2 linked regions of the Myxosarcina sp. GI1 genome follow. The protein of the gene in region 1 binds, or shares a complex with, the protein of each later gene. Links are inferred from orthologs where the notes say so. Each region holds a gene or a part of one and is shown on either strand. Other genes may lie near its edges. The genes, in order: mnmG and mnmE.

The links.
Region 2: the proteins of mnmG (region 1) and mnmE are in contact, whole or in part, in a solved structure (PDB 9HIP), measured with the Escherichia coli proteins. The link is inferred for Myxosarcina sp. GI1 from one-to-one orthologs.

What each region holds. Positions count from the first base shown.
Region 1 is NZ_JRFE01000028.1:99,519-106,247, reverse strand. What follows is about bases 2,218-5,096. They hold mnmG (tRNA uridine-5-carboxymethylaminomethyl(34) synthesis enzyme MnmG), read left to right. Parts: upstream 2,218-2,641; coding sequence 2,642-4,552; downstream 4,553-5,096. Other genes in these bases: KV40_RS22490 (fatty acid desaturase), read left to right, coding at 4,814-5,096; KV40_RS22500 (glutathione S-transferase family protein), read right to left, coding at 2,218-2,438. Outside these bases: aqpZ (aquaporin Z), read left to right, coding at 1-115; KV40_RS22510 (phenylpyruvate tautomerase MIF-related protein), read left to right, coding at 252-605; KV40_RS22505 (DUF6282 family protein), read left to right, coding at 598-1,572; more of KV40_RS22500, read right to left, coding at 1,647-2,217; more of KV40_RS22490, read left to right, coding at 5,097-5,668; cobalt transporter CbiM, read left to right, coding at 5,912-6,643; KV40_RS22480 (PDGLE domain-containing protein), read left to right, coding at 6,681-6,729. UniProt on the Escherichia coli protein: NAD-binding protein involved in the addition of a carboxymethylaminomethyl (cmnm) group at the wobble position (U34) of certain tRNAs, forming tRNA-cmnm(5)s(2)U34.
Region 2 is NZ_JRFE01000015.1:123,239-129,910, forward strand. What follows is about bases 2,662-5,483. They hold mnmE (tRNA uridine-5-carboxymethylaminomethyl(34) synthesis GTPase MnmE), read right to left. Parts: upstream 4,850-5,483; coding sequence 3,473-4,849; downstream 2,662-3,472. Other genes in these bases: KV40_RS11170 (peptidase), read left to right, coding at 2,662-3,368; KV40_RS11180 (DUF2062 domain-containing protein), read left to right, coding at 4,956-5,483. In the rest of the region: KV40_RS11155 (cupin domain-containing protein), read left to right, coding at 1-380; gpmI (2,3-bisphosphoglycerate-independent phosphoglycerate mutase), read left to right, coding at 616-2,214; preprotein translocase subunit SecG, read left to right, coding at 2,355-2,585; more of KV40_RS11170, read left to right, coding at 2,601-2,661; more of KV40_RS11180, read left to right, coding at 5,484-5,534; KV40_RS11185 (hypothetical protein), read right to left, coding at 5,599-5,964; KV40_RS11190 (hypothetical protein), read right to left, coding at 6,129-6,503. UniProt on the Escherichia coli protein: Exhibits a very high intrinsic GTPase hydrolysis rate. Involved in the addition of a carboxymethylaminomethyl (cmnm) group at the wobble position (U34) of certain tRNAs, forming tRNA-cmnm(5)s(2)U34.

The sequences.
Region 1 (6,729 bases):
GATTCTAGCGGGTTGGGTTTATAATAAGTTTTTCTCGGTAACTAGAGCCGAACAAACTACCAAACAAGCCTTAACCGATCGCGACTACGAAACCAAACCAGCAATTGACGAGTAAAAAATATACACGCTAAAGTCTTTTATACTCGCACTACTCCTCTTTTTTTTCTACTTTGTCCATTTGGTATAATCACAATCGCGATAATAATTTGTCGTTTGATTAAATAGATAAATATTTAGCTTTTGTTATTTATATGCCACTAATTAAAGTTCAGTCATCAATTGCCCAACCTGAAAAATCTACGGTAGAAAGTTTACTAAAGAGTCTCTCTGCCGATCTGGCCAAGCAGATAGGCAAACCCGAATCATATATCATGACTGCTTTTGAAGCGGACATACCCATGACTTTTGCAGGAAGTTTAGATCCAGTTTGCTACATAGAAATCAAAAGCGTAGGTACAATGAATTCGGAGCAGACTTCAGCTATGAGCCAACATTTTTGCCAGCAAATTAGCGAAAAACTAGGTGTTCCAACCAAACGCATCTATATTGAATTTGCTGACGCACAAGGCTATATGTGGGGCTGGAACGGTTCGACTTTTGGTTAAACGGTGGGTTAAAAACAAGCTAGTTATCATCGTCGCGATCGCCATAACTATTGCTATTGGCGTTTCCAATTTTCCTGCTATAGCTATTGAAAATACCTCAAACTTAAGTTCTATACAAGGCGCGATTGATTTTCACGTCCATTCTGCACCAGACATTACTCCTCGCAGCGTTGATGATTTTGAGCTAGCTAAGATGGCGGCAGATGAAGGCATGAAAGCAATTGTCTTAAAAAATCACGTTACTCCTACAGCAGATCGAGCAATATTAGCTAATAAAATCGTACCCAATATTCAATTGTACGGAGGTGTAGTACTTAACTATGCCGTTGGGGGTTTGAATCCCGATGCGGTTGAGATAATGTATAAAATCGGCGAAGGTAAGGGAAAAGTTGTCTGGCTGCCAACTATTGACGCTGACTATCACCGCCAGATGTTTCACAAACAGGGACGAGGTATTAAAGTTGCTAATTCAGGCAAGCTTTTACCAAAAACTCTAAAAATTTTAGAGTTAGTTGCCAAGTACGATTTAGTTTTGGAGACTGGTCATATTTCCCCAGAGGAAGTCGAACTAGTGGTTGAAAAAGCCAGAGAACTTGGTATAAAAAAGATCTTAATTACCCATGCGATCGCTGATGTTCCTGGTTTATCTGTTACCCAAATGCAGCAAGTAGCAAATATGGGGGCTTTTTTGGAGTTAACCTATGTCAATTATTTAATGGGTAAAAATTCACCAATTGAAGCACATCAAAACTGGCAGCAGGTATCGATCGCAGATATGGCAGCAGCAATTAAATCTATCGGTGCAGAACATTTTGTCTTGAGTACCGATTTAGGACGCAGTTTCGATCCCAAACCCGTTGTAGGTTATCAAAAATTTGTTACTGAATTGAGCGCAGCGGGAATATCTCAGTCTGAAATTGAGATGATGAGTCAGATTAATCCCAGTCAGCTATTAGGTATTAAGTAAAATATTTTAATGGCGATCGCCTAAAATATTAAAGCGATCGCCAAATTTTATTTAAACAGCATTATGCTTGGTTGTTAATCGATATCAATAGATGTTGGCGAACCACCAGCAGGTGTAGTAACACCGCTACCCTGACGATATTCAGCATACAGGCGATCGCGCCAGGCAAAAAACGGTTCGTAAACGATGTTATCGGCTAAACCTGGAATACCTTTTCCCTGTAGCTGTTCGGGAATATCGAGATAAGAACCTGCGGGAAATTTTAACAAGATACTCAAACCAGCTACGGCTAAATCTGCCAGAGTCGGAGTATCGCCGACTAAATAAGGTCGTTCTTCTAAAATCAAACATAAAGCTTCTAAGTCTTGTTGCAGACCTTTTGTTGCTTCTTTAACGGCATCGCCGCCAAACCCAACACCAGCACCCAATACGTCTAAAATTTCCCCAGGAATGGCACCGACTACGGTTTTGAGAAAATCGGGAGTATCTTTAGGTAATAGACCAGCGCGGAAGTTCTGATTTTTATTTAAAGCACCAACAAAAGCTTTACGACCTTTGAGGGCAATAGATTCATCTGCCCATTCTTCAATTAGCAGACACTGTCCTTTAGCTAGGGGGTCTGCAGGTATTATGGGGCGTTCGGGGTATTTACGGTCTAAATAAAAGGCAATTTCTGTAGAGTCGGCAATATAAGTGCCGCCATCTTTGAGTACGGGAACTTGGCGACTACCAGACTTTTGCAACAATTCTATTTGTCCAACGCCAGGAGTAACTTCAATTTTGCGATATTCTAATTGTTTGTAATCGAGAATGAGGCGCACTTTTTCGGAATGATGAGATAGCTCAAACTGATATAACTCCAGCATTGGTTCTCCTTGAGATAATTTGGGGTTAACAATCGTTAATTTAGCTTTGTTTGATTATCTATTACATCAATCAAAGGTCAAAAGTCGGGCAGATTTTTATAATTTATTAAGCTTAGTTAGGTGGCGATCGCTTTATATTCTCGTCGTTATCCAATACTAAAATAGTAATATTACTCGATAAAACCTAGATCGAACCTTTAATAATGACCGTATCTCATCCCGTAGATTTTCAAGAAGCTTTTGACATCATTGTAGTTGGCGGTGGACATTCAGGCTGTGAAGCAGCTTTGGCAGCAGCAAGATTGGGCTGTCGGACGCTAATGCTGACTTTAAATCTCGATAAAATTGCCTGGCAACCCTGCAACCCTGCCGTAGGAGGTCCTGCTAAATCCCAATTAGTTCATGAAGTCGATGCTTTGGGCGGTGAAATCGGTAAAGTTAGCGATCGGGCATATTTGCAAAAACGAGTGTTAAATTCTTCTAGAGGTCCTGCTGTCTGGGCATTACGGGCGCAGACCGACAAGCGAGAGTATGCGGTGATGATGAAACAAATCGTGGAAAATCAAGAAAATTTGAGTATCCGCGAGGGGATGGTTACAGATTTGGTTTTGGGTAAAAACGATGAAGTTATTGGTATTGAAACCTACTTCGGTACCTGTTTTGCTGCTAAAGCCGTAATTCTCACTACAGGGACTTTTTTAGGTGGCAAAATTTGGGTCGGTAATAAATCAATGCCAGCAGGCAGGGCAGGTGAATTTGCTGCCGAAGGATTGACTGAAACTCTCAACCAGTTAGGGTTTGAAACGGATCGGCTTAAAACAGGTACGCCAGCCAGGGTAGATAAGCGATCGGTCGATTACAGCAAAATGGAACCGCAACCGCCAGACCCAGAACTACGCTGGTTTAGTTTCGATCCCGAAGCTTGGGTAGAGCGCGAACAAATGAACTGTTACCTAACTCGCACTACTGCCGAAACCCATCGCATTATTAAAGACAATTTGAATTTATCACCCGTATATGGCGGTTGGGTAGATGCCAAAGGACCGCGCTATTGTCCGAGTATTGAAGATAAAATCGTGCGCTTTGCCGATAAAGCCAGCCATCAAATTTTTATCGAACCCGAAGGTAGAGATATTCCCGAACTCTATATTCAAGGCTTTTCTACTGGTTTGCCAGAAAAGTTGCAGTTGGCGATGTTGCGGACGCTGCCAGGAATGGAAAACTGCATTATGCTGCGTCCTGCCTATGCAGTGGAATACGATTATTTACCCGCTACCCAATGCTATCCGACACTAATGACCAAAAAAGTTGCGGGTTTATTTGCCGCAGGACAAATTAACGGCACTACGGGTTATGAAGAAGCTGCGGCACAGGGGCTGGTAGCGGGAATCAATGCGGTAAAATTTGTCAAAGGAGAAGCCGAGGTTATCTTCTCCAGAGAACAAAGCTACATCGGTACTCTAATCGACGACCTTTGTACCAAAGACCTGCGCGAACCTTATCGTATGTTAACCAGTCGTTCGGAATATCGCCTGGTGTTGCGTTCTGATAATGCCGATCGCCGTTTGACTCCTTTGGGTAGAGAAATTGGCTTGATAGACGATCGCCGTTGGCAGTTATATTCAGAAAAGCAGGCGAAAATCGCTGCCGAAAAAGAAAGACTCTACGAAACCAGAATTAAAGAACGAGATGATGTCGGAGTAGCGATCGCAACCGAAACCCAACAAAAAATTAAAGGTTCGATAACCCTTGCCGATCTATTACGTCGTCCTGGTTTCCACTACACAGATCTAAAGCGTCACGGTTTGGATAATCCCGAACTGACTTTGTATGAAACAGAAGGGGCAGAAATCGATATTAAATACTCTGGCTACATCAAACGCCAGGAAACTCAAATCGAACAAGTCAGCCGTCATGCTAATCGCAAACTTGCTCAAGATCTCGATTATCTAGCCATTGAAACCCTATCAATGGAAGCCAGGGAAAAACTAAATAAAGTAAAACCCCTAACTATCGGTCAAGCCTCTCGTATTGGTGGAGTAAATCCAGCCGATGTTAATGCTTTGCTGGTTTATTTAGAACTTAGGTCGCGATCGCTAGTGAAAAATAAATAAAAATAATTAACGCGATCGCTTTGACTCATAAAAAGAGCGATCGCGTTGAAAAAGCATTGCTATATATTTAGAACGTGACAAATAATTTCTTTTCTTTAATGCTCACCCTACATATTTCCCAGCCGATTAATAATTATTTAGAGGTTGTCTGAAAAGTCATTAATTACACTACTAAAAAGCCAATGTATCTTTTGACAGTGTTGCTCGGTGCTTAATATTCGTTAACAAAAAGTAAGAAGAAAAAACTTTTACGAGCAATTTATGCGTAGGGCAACAACACCAAAATCGACAAATATTCAAATCAATACCGAAATTGGCGAGGATGTAGCTATTATTATCATACTTCTGTGGCTTAGTAGTTTAATCGGACTACTAGCGATCGATCTCTCCTCCGCTCCCCTATTGTGGATCGTTGCTGCGGTTTGGTTGCGGTCTTTTCTACATACGGGACTGTTTATTACCACTCATGAAGCAATACACGGAGTTATTAATACTCAGGATCGTAAAGTCAACGATTTTATTGGTTCGATAACATCTTGGCTATACGCGCTGTTACCCTATAAAATCTTAGTCAAAAATCATCAGCTACATCATCGCTTTCCTGCTAGCGAACAAGATCCCGATTTTCATAAATTGGGACAAAGTAATTTCCTACTTTGGTACGGCAACTTTATGAAAGAATATTTGAGCGGTAGGCAAGCTTGGATTTTACTTATAGGAATGACAGTAATATTTTGTACCTTCTTGAGTTTGCATATTGCCATAAGTAATATATTTCTGTTTTGGGTAATTCCAATTTTGATTAGTTCGCTACAGTTATTTACCTTCGGTATATTTTTACCCCATAGAAATCCCAATCGAAAACAGCGCGATTATGCTTCGCGTACCGCCAGAGGTGATATGCCCGAAAGGCTTGCGCTTTGCGATCGCCATAAGGCTACAAGCAGTAATTATTCCGTATTTTGGTCGTTTATCGCCTGCTACCATTTTGATTACCATTGGGAACATCACCAGTATCCCCATCTACCCTGGTACAGTTTGCCCATAGCTCGTCAACAAGCATTTTGTCATCAAACTATAAAGTCAAAACAAAATATCTCTCGCACTAAAACGTAACTTTCAAACAGACCATTCCTCGCGTCACTACTATCAATTTAAAAAGTTTACTCTCGTAAGACCATTCTTCCCCTGCTCCCCCTGCCTATCTAAAACATCAAATTTAAAAAACCTATCCTTGAAAGCCATTCCCCCCCCATAGGATGTTTTTTTTCAGTGAAAATACTTAAAATCGATTAATGGCAGTAAATAAAAATCTATATTGCTAAAAGCCGCAGAATAAAAACGATTGTTGCAATATTTATGATGACATTTTATAACTGGTGGTTTTGGAACTTGCAACCTTCTTTGGCAATGCATATTCCAGACGGGTTTTTAAATCTTCCAGTTAGTTTGATTACTTGGGCGATCGCGATCGCGCTAATTATCGTCGCTTTAAATCGAGTGCAAGCAAAATACCAAGAACGAACGGTTCCAATCATGGGAGTCTGTGCCGCTTTTATTTTTGCCGCTCAAATGATTAATTTTCCCATACCAGGAGGAACTTCTGGTCATCTATTAGGAGGAACGCTAGCAGGAATTTTACTCGGACCTTGGGCGGGTGCTTTAGTAGTTAGCGTAGTATTTATCGTACAAGCTGTTGTTTTTCAAGACGGTGGAATTACAGTTTTGGGAGCAAATATTGTCAATATGGGGCTAATTGGCACTTTTGGCGGCTACTACCTCTATCGAGCAATTCGTTCGGCGATCGGACGAAATAGCTGGCGCGGAATGGCGATCGCTACTGCTGTAAGTGCCTGGACAAGTGTATTTATCGCTTCAATTTTGGTTGCCATAGAACTGGCTTTATCGAGAACTGTTCCCATAAATGTAGGCATATCGGCAATGGCATTTTGGCATTTACTAATTGGAATTGGCGAAGCCTTGATTACTTTAGTAGTCATTAGTTTTATCTGGCGAACTCGACCCGATTTGCTCTATAGTCCTTCTAAAAAAAGCAGGTTATCTGGTTCTCGTCCGTTAACACACCGCTAACAAAGATTAAATCGAATTCAATAGAATTTTAGGTTTTATGACTAAGAAATTAAACACTCGCAATTTGGCTTTTGTCGTTTCGGGCT
Region 2 (6,672 bases), on another replicon or contig:
ACACCAATCGTGTAGCAATCGTTTTCGATCCCGATAGTGCCGATGACTCTTTGACTGTCTGTGTCGAAATTTTCGATCCAGGCGGTGCCACGCCGCCACATCGGCATAATTTTGCCGTGGAAATATTTTTTATTCTTAAAGGAGAGGGAATGGCTATTTGCGACGGCAAAGAAGTTCCCCTTAATACTGGCGATAGCGTATTGATGCCCAAAACAGGAATTCATTATTTGAAAAATACTGGAACGCAGCGTTTATACGTGCTTAGTATTATGGTTCCTAACGAAGACTTTTCAGAATTAGTTCGTAGTGGCACACCTACAGAATTAGATAGCGAAGATCTGCAAGTTTTATCGCGAATGGACTCTTTGATTTCCTGTTAAAGTCATCATATTATGACATACTCAACAATACGACCATATAACGAGAATCAAGCGAGTTAAGCATAGAAACCCAATGTGTTTTGTTGACATCATACTTATTTTGTAAATAAAAATTAACAGTTGTTTGTGTTCCTCGATCTAAAAATTCAAAAATCAAAACAAATACAGTACATATAGATGCAAATGCAATGCTATTATCAATGTGCATAGCAGTCTTATTTTATGGGTAACAATTATGGTTGGAGCACCTGTATCTCCAGTGGTGCTAGCTATCTTAGATGGCTGGGGACATCGTCAGGCAACAGAAGCAAACGCGATCGCCACTGCAGAAACACCAGTATTTGATAGCCTACTAACAGCTTATCCCAATACTTTAATTAATACTTCTGGTAAAGATGTCGGTCTGCCAGAGGGACAAATGGGTAATTCAGAAGTAGGGCATTTGAATTTGGGTGCGGGAAGAATTGTTCCTCAAGAATTAGTCAGAATATCTGATGCAGTAGAGGAGGGGACGATTTTTCGCAATCCAGTTTTGGTAGATATATGCGACAAAGTTAATACTTCGGGTGGGAAGCTACATTTAGTTGGTTTGTGTTCCGAAGGAGGAGTACATTCCCACTTAAAACATCTATTAGGTTTGTTAGATCTAGCTAAAATCAATGGCATTGCGAATGTTTGCATTCATGCAGTTACTGATGGACGAGATACTAACACTACAGAAGGTGTCGAGGCATTAGGCAAAATTCAAGAATATATCGATAAAACAGGCGTAGGAAGTATTGTTACCATAAGCGGACGCTACTTTACTATGGATCGAGATCGCCGTTGGGATCGAGTACAAAAAGCCTATGAGATTATGACCAAAGATGGTCTGGGTGACGGACGCTCGGCTATAGAAACACTCAAAGATTTTTACGAGCGAGATATTACCGACGAATTTATTCCTCCTACTAGAATTGCTCCAGGTGCAGTTAAAGAAGGAGATGGCGTAATTTTCTTTAATTTTCGCCCAGACAGGGCAAGACAGCTAACTTATGCGTTCGTTCGGTCGGATTTTAATGGTTTTGAAAGAAAATATCTTCAGCCCTTGCATTTTGTTACTTTTACCCAGTATGATTCTTCGTTATCTGTAGAAGTAGCATTTAAACCACAAAATCTGACTAATATTTTGGGGGAAGTTATTGCCGATGCTGGTTTGCAGCAGTTTCGTACCGCAGAAACCGAAAAATATCCTCACGTGACCTACTTTTTTAATGGTGGTATGGAAGAGCCGTTAGAAGGGGAAAGTCGGGAATTAATTCAAAGTCCGATGGTAGCAACCTACGATCGCGCTCCTGCTATGTCGGCAAAAGAAGTAACCGATGTAGTATGCAAAGCAGTCAACGAAGGAGTCTATTCTTTGATTGTAGTCAACTATGCTAACCCAGACATGGTAGGGCATACGGGTAATATGGAGGCTGCCGTTGAAGCGATCGAAACGGTAGACCGCTGTATGGGTAGAGTGATTGAAACTGTAAATAAAGCCGGAGGAACACTGTTAATTACAGCCGACCACGGTAATGCTGAATGTATGCGCGACAATGAAGGGAATCCCTGGACAGCGCATACTACTAATCCCGTACCTTTTATTCTCATTGAAGGAGAAGGACGCAAAATTCCAGGACATGGCGGTCAAGTCTTTTTAAGAGAGCATGGGAAACTAGCAGATGTAGCACCAACTATTTTAGAAATATTAGAGTTACCCCAGCCAGAAGAAATGACTGGTAAATCGCTGATTCAACCAGCAGAATACGAGGTCAAGCAAAATCGTACTCCAGTTCGCATTTCCATGTAATATTCAGGAAAGAACGATTTTTAATAACGGTAATTTTGTTCTTTCTCAAATATTAAATTTCGATTTGGATAAGAGTAGATAAACGGCATACAATAATTAAGTGATTAAGCGGAATTTTTTAATAAGTTAAATTTTTAGCAATGAAAGTATATCAATTGGCTCAAATTATTTGGGCAGCATCGGCTTTTATCTTAATTATCTTTATTTTGTTACATAGCCCCAAAGGTGATGGTTTGGGTGGCATTGGCGGACAAGCACAGCTATTTACCAGTACCAAAAGTGCGGAAAAAACTTTAAATCGTATTACCTGGGGTTTGAGTATTGTTTTTATGGCTCTAACGGTAATTCTAAGTGCTGGTTGGCTGAGATAGTCGGTTAGTCGATTGATGTATTGGTGGCGGTTAAAAAGATGGAAAAGCTTGGCTTTGGCGATCGCCACTGGTTTAATTCTCATTTTGGGGAATAATTTCGCGCTTTCAAAACAGTTTTTAATTTCTCTCCCCGTACCTCAAGCTCATCCTCTACCACGTTTTTTAGCCACTTGGGAAGCTAGTGAAAACACTGGAGATTATTTCGACCAAATCGAGTCTACTGAGATGGGGTATTTAATTTGGTCTAATTTTCCCGTTGAAATATATATCGAACAGCCTTCTAAGACTGAGAATACTGCCAGCAACCGCCGTTTTTGGCAGTGGGTAGCTACAGTAAGAAAAGCGATCGCCGAGTGGAATGTTTATTTACCTTTAGCAGAAATCGATAATTTCCAACAAGCCGACATTGTGGTATTACGATCGCTACCAGAAAGAACCGCAAAAATAAATCCCGAAACTGGACTATATGATATTTCTAGAGCCATTACCGCTCAAACTAACTTTCGCTTCTATCTTCAAGAACAGACGCAAATTCTCGCTCATAAAATGACCGTAAGCATTAGTCCTAATTTTTTAGGGGAGTCCCTGCTCGCTACCATACGTCATGAATTGGGTCATGCTTTGGGTATTTGGGGACATAGTCCCGAACCAACCGACGCACTATATTATTCACAAGTTGCCAATCCCGCGCATATTTCTTCTAGAGATATCACTACTCTCAAAAAAATTTATCAGCAGCCTACTAGACTGGGATGGAACATAGAGCGATCGAAAACCAAATAAACTTTTACAAATAAATATTTGTAAACATTTGACCTAAGTTCGAGATAAGAAAAAGACAGGTAGTAATCCCTCTATCAATCGCCAATAAAATCTTTTAAACAACTCTACTTCCCAATACAAAAACGGCTAAAGATACGATCTAAAACTACTTCAGTGACTTCTTCTCCCGTAACTTCTCCTAGAGCTTTAATTGCGCCGCGCAGGTCTATAGTCCAAAAGTCTAAGGGAAGTTGTTCTTCAATGGTGACTATGACCTGTTTGAGAGCAGTCTCGGCTCTAGTCAGGGCAGCCGCCTGTCTTCGATTGATAGCTAATTCCGAGTTGGTAGCAACCAGCTTTTCGGAAGCAACCAGGTTGAAAATTGCCGTTTCTAAATCTTCGATGCCGCGATTTTCTAAGGCAACGGTATTAATTGCCAGCCGAATTTCTGAAGGATATTCAACCTTACTAGCTTCAACCAGATCGGTTTTATTGATCGCTAGTATTACGGGACGATGCTTAACCTGAAGATAAATTTGCTCGTCTTCACTCGTCCAACCGTCAGCAGCATCAATAGTCAATACAATTAGATCGGCAGCAGTAGCAACTTTACGCGATCGCTCGACTCCGATTTGTTCTACCGTATCGGCAGTATCTCTAATTCCTGCCGTATCTAATACCCTTACGGGAATGCCTTTAACTACCAAAGTCGATTCTACTACATCACGAGTCGTACCTGGTAAATTGGTAACGATGGCGCGATCGCTTTGACTCCAGGCGTTGAGTAAGCTGGACTTTCCCACGTTAGGACGACCGACAATAGCAATTTTCAAACCGCTTCTCAATAGCTCTCCTCTTTCTGCTGTAGCTAGAATTCCTGTTATTTTAGTTAACACCACGCGAATTTGCTGGCTTACCTGTGCTTCGTCTAGAGGGGGCAAATCGTCTTCAAAATCAATTCTGGCTTCTACCTCGGCAAGAATATCCAAACAGGTAGAGCGCAAGTTACGTATCGGAGTAGATAGTTTACCCTGTAAACCTGCCAAAGCTGCCTGAGAGGCTGCATTAGTCTGCGCTCCTACTATATCGGCTATACTTTCAGCTTGAGTAAGATCGATTCTACCGTTGAGAAAGGCTCTTAGGGTAAATTCTCCCGATCGCGCCAGTCTAGCACCCTGAGACAAACATAGTTGCAATACCTGCTGGACGACGACAATTCCCCCATGACAGTGAAATTCAACTACATCCTCTCGCGTAAAGGACCGGGGTTGGAGCATTATCAATAATAGTGCTTCATCTATTATCTGCTTGGTCTGAGGATGGCGTATATAACCATAAAGTATACAATGACTCTGCCAATGCTGTTTTCCTGGTGCGGAGAATAAAACACGAGCGATGTCTAAGGCGGTATTTCCCGACAACCGAACTATACCTACACTTCCTTGCTGTGGTACGACGGCAGTAGCGATCGCCGCGATGGTTTCTTGCTGAATTAAAGACATTTAAGTACAGTTACTCAAAGTTTTAAGTAGAGAACTTTCCTTTTCTCCTGTTTCTTGTGTAGCATTTATTTAGGAATTTAGATCGTAAATTTAGCAACTACTGTGGATGAATCGCTCTTACTCCGAAAGCAACTTGTCTTCTCCAAGTGCTGTGGTAGAGAAAAAAACAATTAATAGTAAGGTTGGGCGCAAACGCCGTAAGCCTTGGATAATTAGACGGATTCGCCTAATTGTCTCTCGTCTGATTCGCCTGCGTGCTACTCCTCAAGTAATTGCCAGAGGTTTATCGGTAGGAGTTTTTGCGGGATTTTTCCCTTTTTTTGGTCTGCAAACCGTAATCGGTATTTTCTTAGCTGCAATCGTTCGAGGCAGTAAGATAGCAGCAGCAGCAGGAACCTGGGTTAGCAATCCTTTGACTTACGTACCTATTTATGTGTTCAACTATCAAATAGGTAAATTGATTTTGGGTACTGAAGATACTGTAGATTTACCTTTAGAAATTGAGTCTTTTAGATCTTTTCGCACTTTGGGTTTTTCTTTTGGAGCGACTTTAATTACAGGCTGTCTGGTCGTAGGTGCGATCGCGGCACTGTTAACTTACGTTATTAGTTTGCCAATTTTCAAGCGTTTGCGTCAAAAACGAAAAACACAACGAAGATTTAGAAAGCAAAATAAACAATTTTAGTTGCTCGAACCAAAAAGCAGCAAATAGAAACGAATTACGCTACTTGCTGCTACAAATAACTGGTTTAGTCGAGATAGCCCATTAGGGTAGAAGTATCATCCATTTCATTAGGAGCAACGGGACGATTGCCCATAACTGAATAGTTTTCACTGATACGTAGTGTGCTAAGTGCAATGGGACGATTACCCGATATTGCTAGAGCATTGTTAAACTGGACCGTTCCTTTAGATATGGGACGATTAGAACCTACAGAAGAGTAAGTGTCTACTATTTCGAGGTGGCTGCGTTCGATTGGACGATTTTGAGGTAATAAACTGGTTTGCTGTTTTACCGACAAAGCCAAAGCCTGTTTTTTGTTACCGTTATCTGCTGGCTGTTGTTCGGCTTCTGGTGTTGGAGTACCATTGTTTTCGGTTTTTTCTTCGCTCATCGAATTATCTCCTAAATTTAATTTAAGCTGTCTTTAATTGAATATCGGCAAATAAGTAACTAAATTATCTATTTTTATTTTCTCTTAATAACTGCCTTTATTTTGCCATTTTATAGTTTTTGCAGCAAGATCGATCGCCTCCGAGCGACAGAAACACGATTTATTTATTGGTAGCGATCTAAATCGAGAGACTCTATGCCTTCTTTTTGAAACTTTAGCAGTACTTCATTAAGCTGAATCCAAACAAGAGAACCAGTAAACAAGGTTAAGAGTAAAGCTACGCCATAAGCAGAGATTAAGCCAAAATCGAAAATCAACAAGCCACCAGCTAGAAACACCCAGACTCCCAAACAAGTTCCCCAATAGGTAACTAACAAATTTGCACCTTCTAACTTGAAATAATTAGATGATTCGGAATCTTCTTGCGACCATTGGCGAATTTTTTGTTCTACTTGAGTTTCAAAAGTCACACCGCAAATTAGAGCGATCGCAAATCCGATAATTAATATCAAAAATGGTGGTTGAGAATAATAATACATAAACGAGAATATTTGAAGTTCTCAATTACTTTATCTTGAAATGCTGTCATTACACTTAGCATTTAGCATTTTCAACTGCTCAACTCGCGCGTTCTTTTGCAGATGCAGCGGGGTATGCGCTTACGCGCTGTTCTTCGAGCTTTGCTCGTGCATTCCGCAGGTTTGCTCG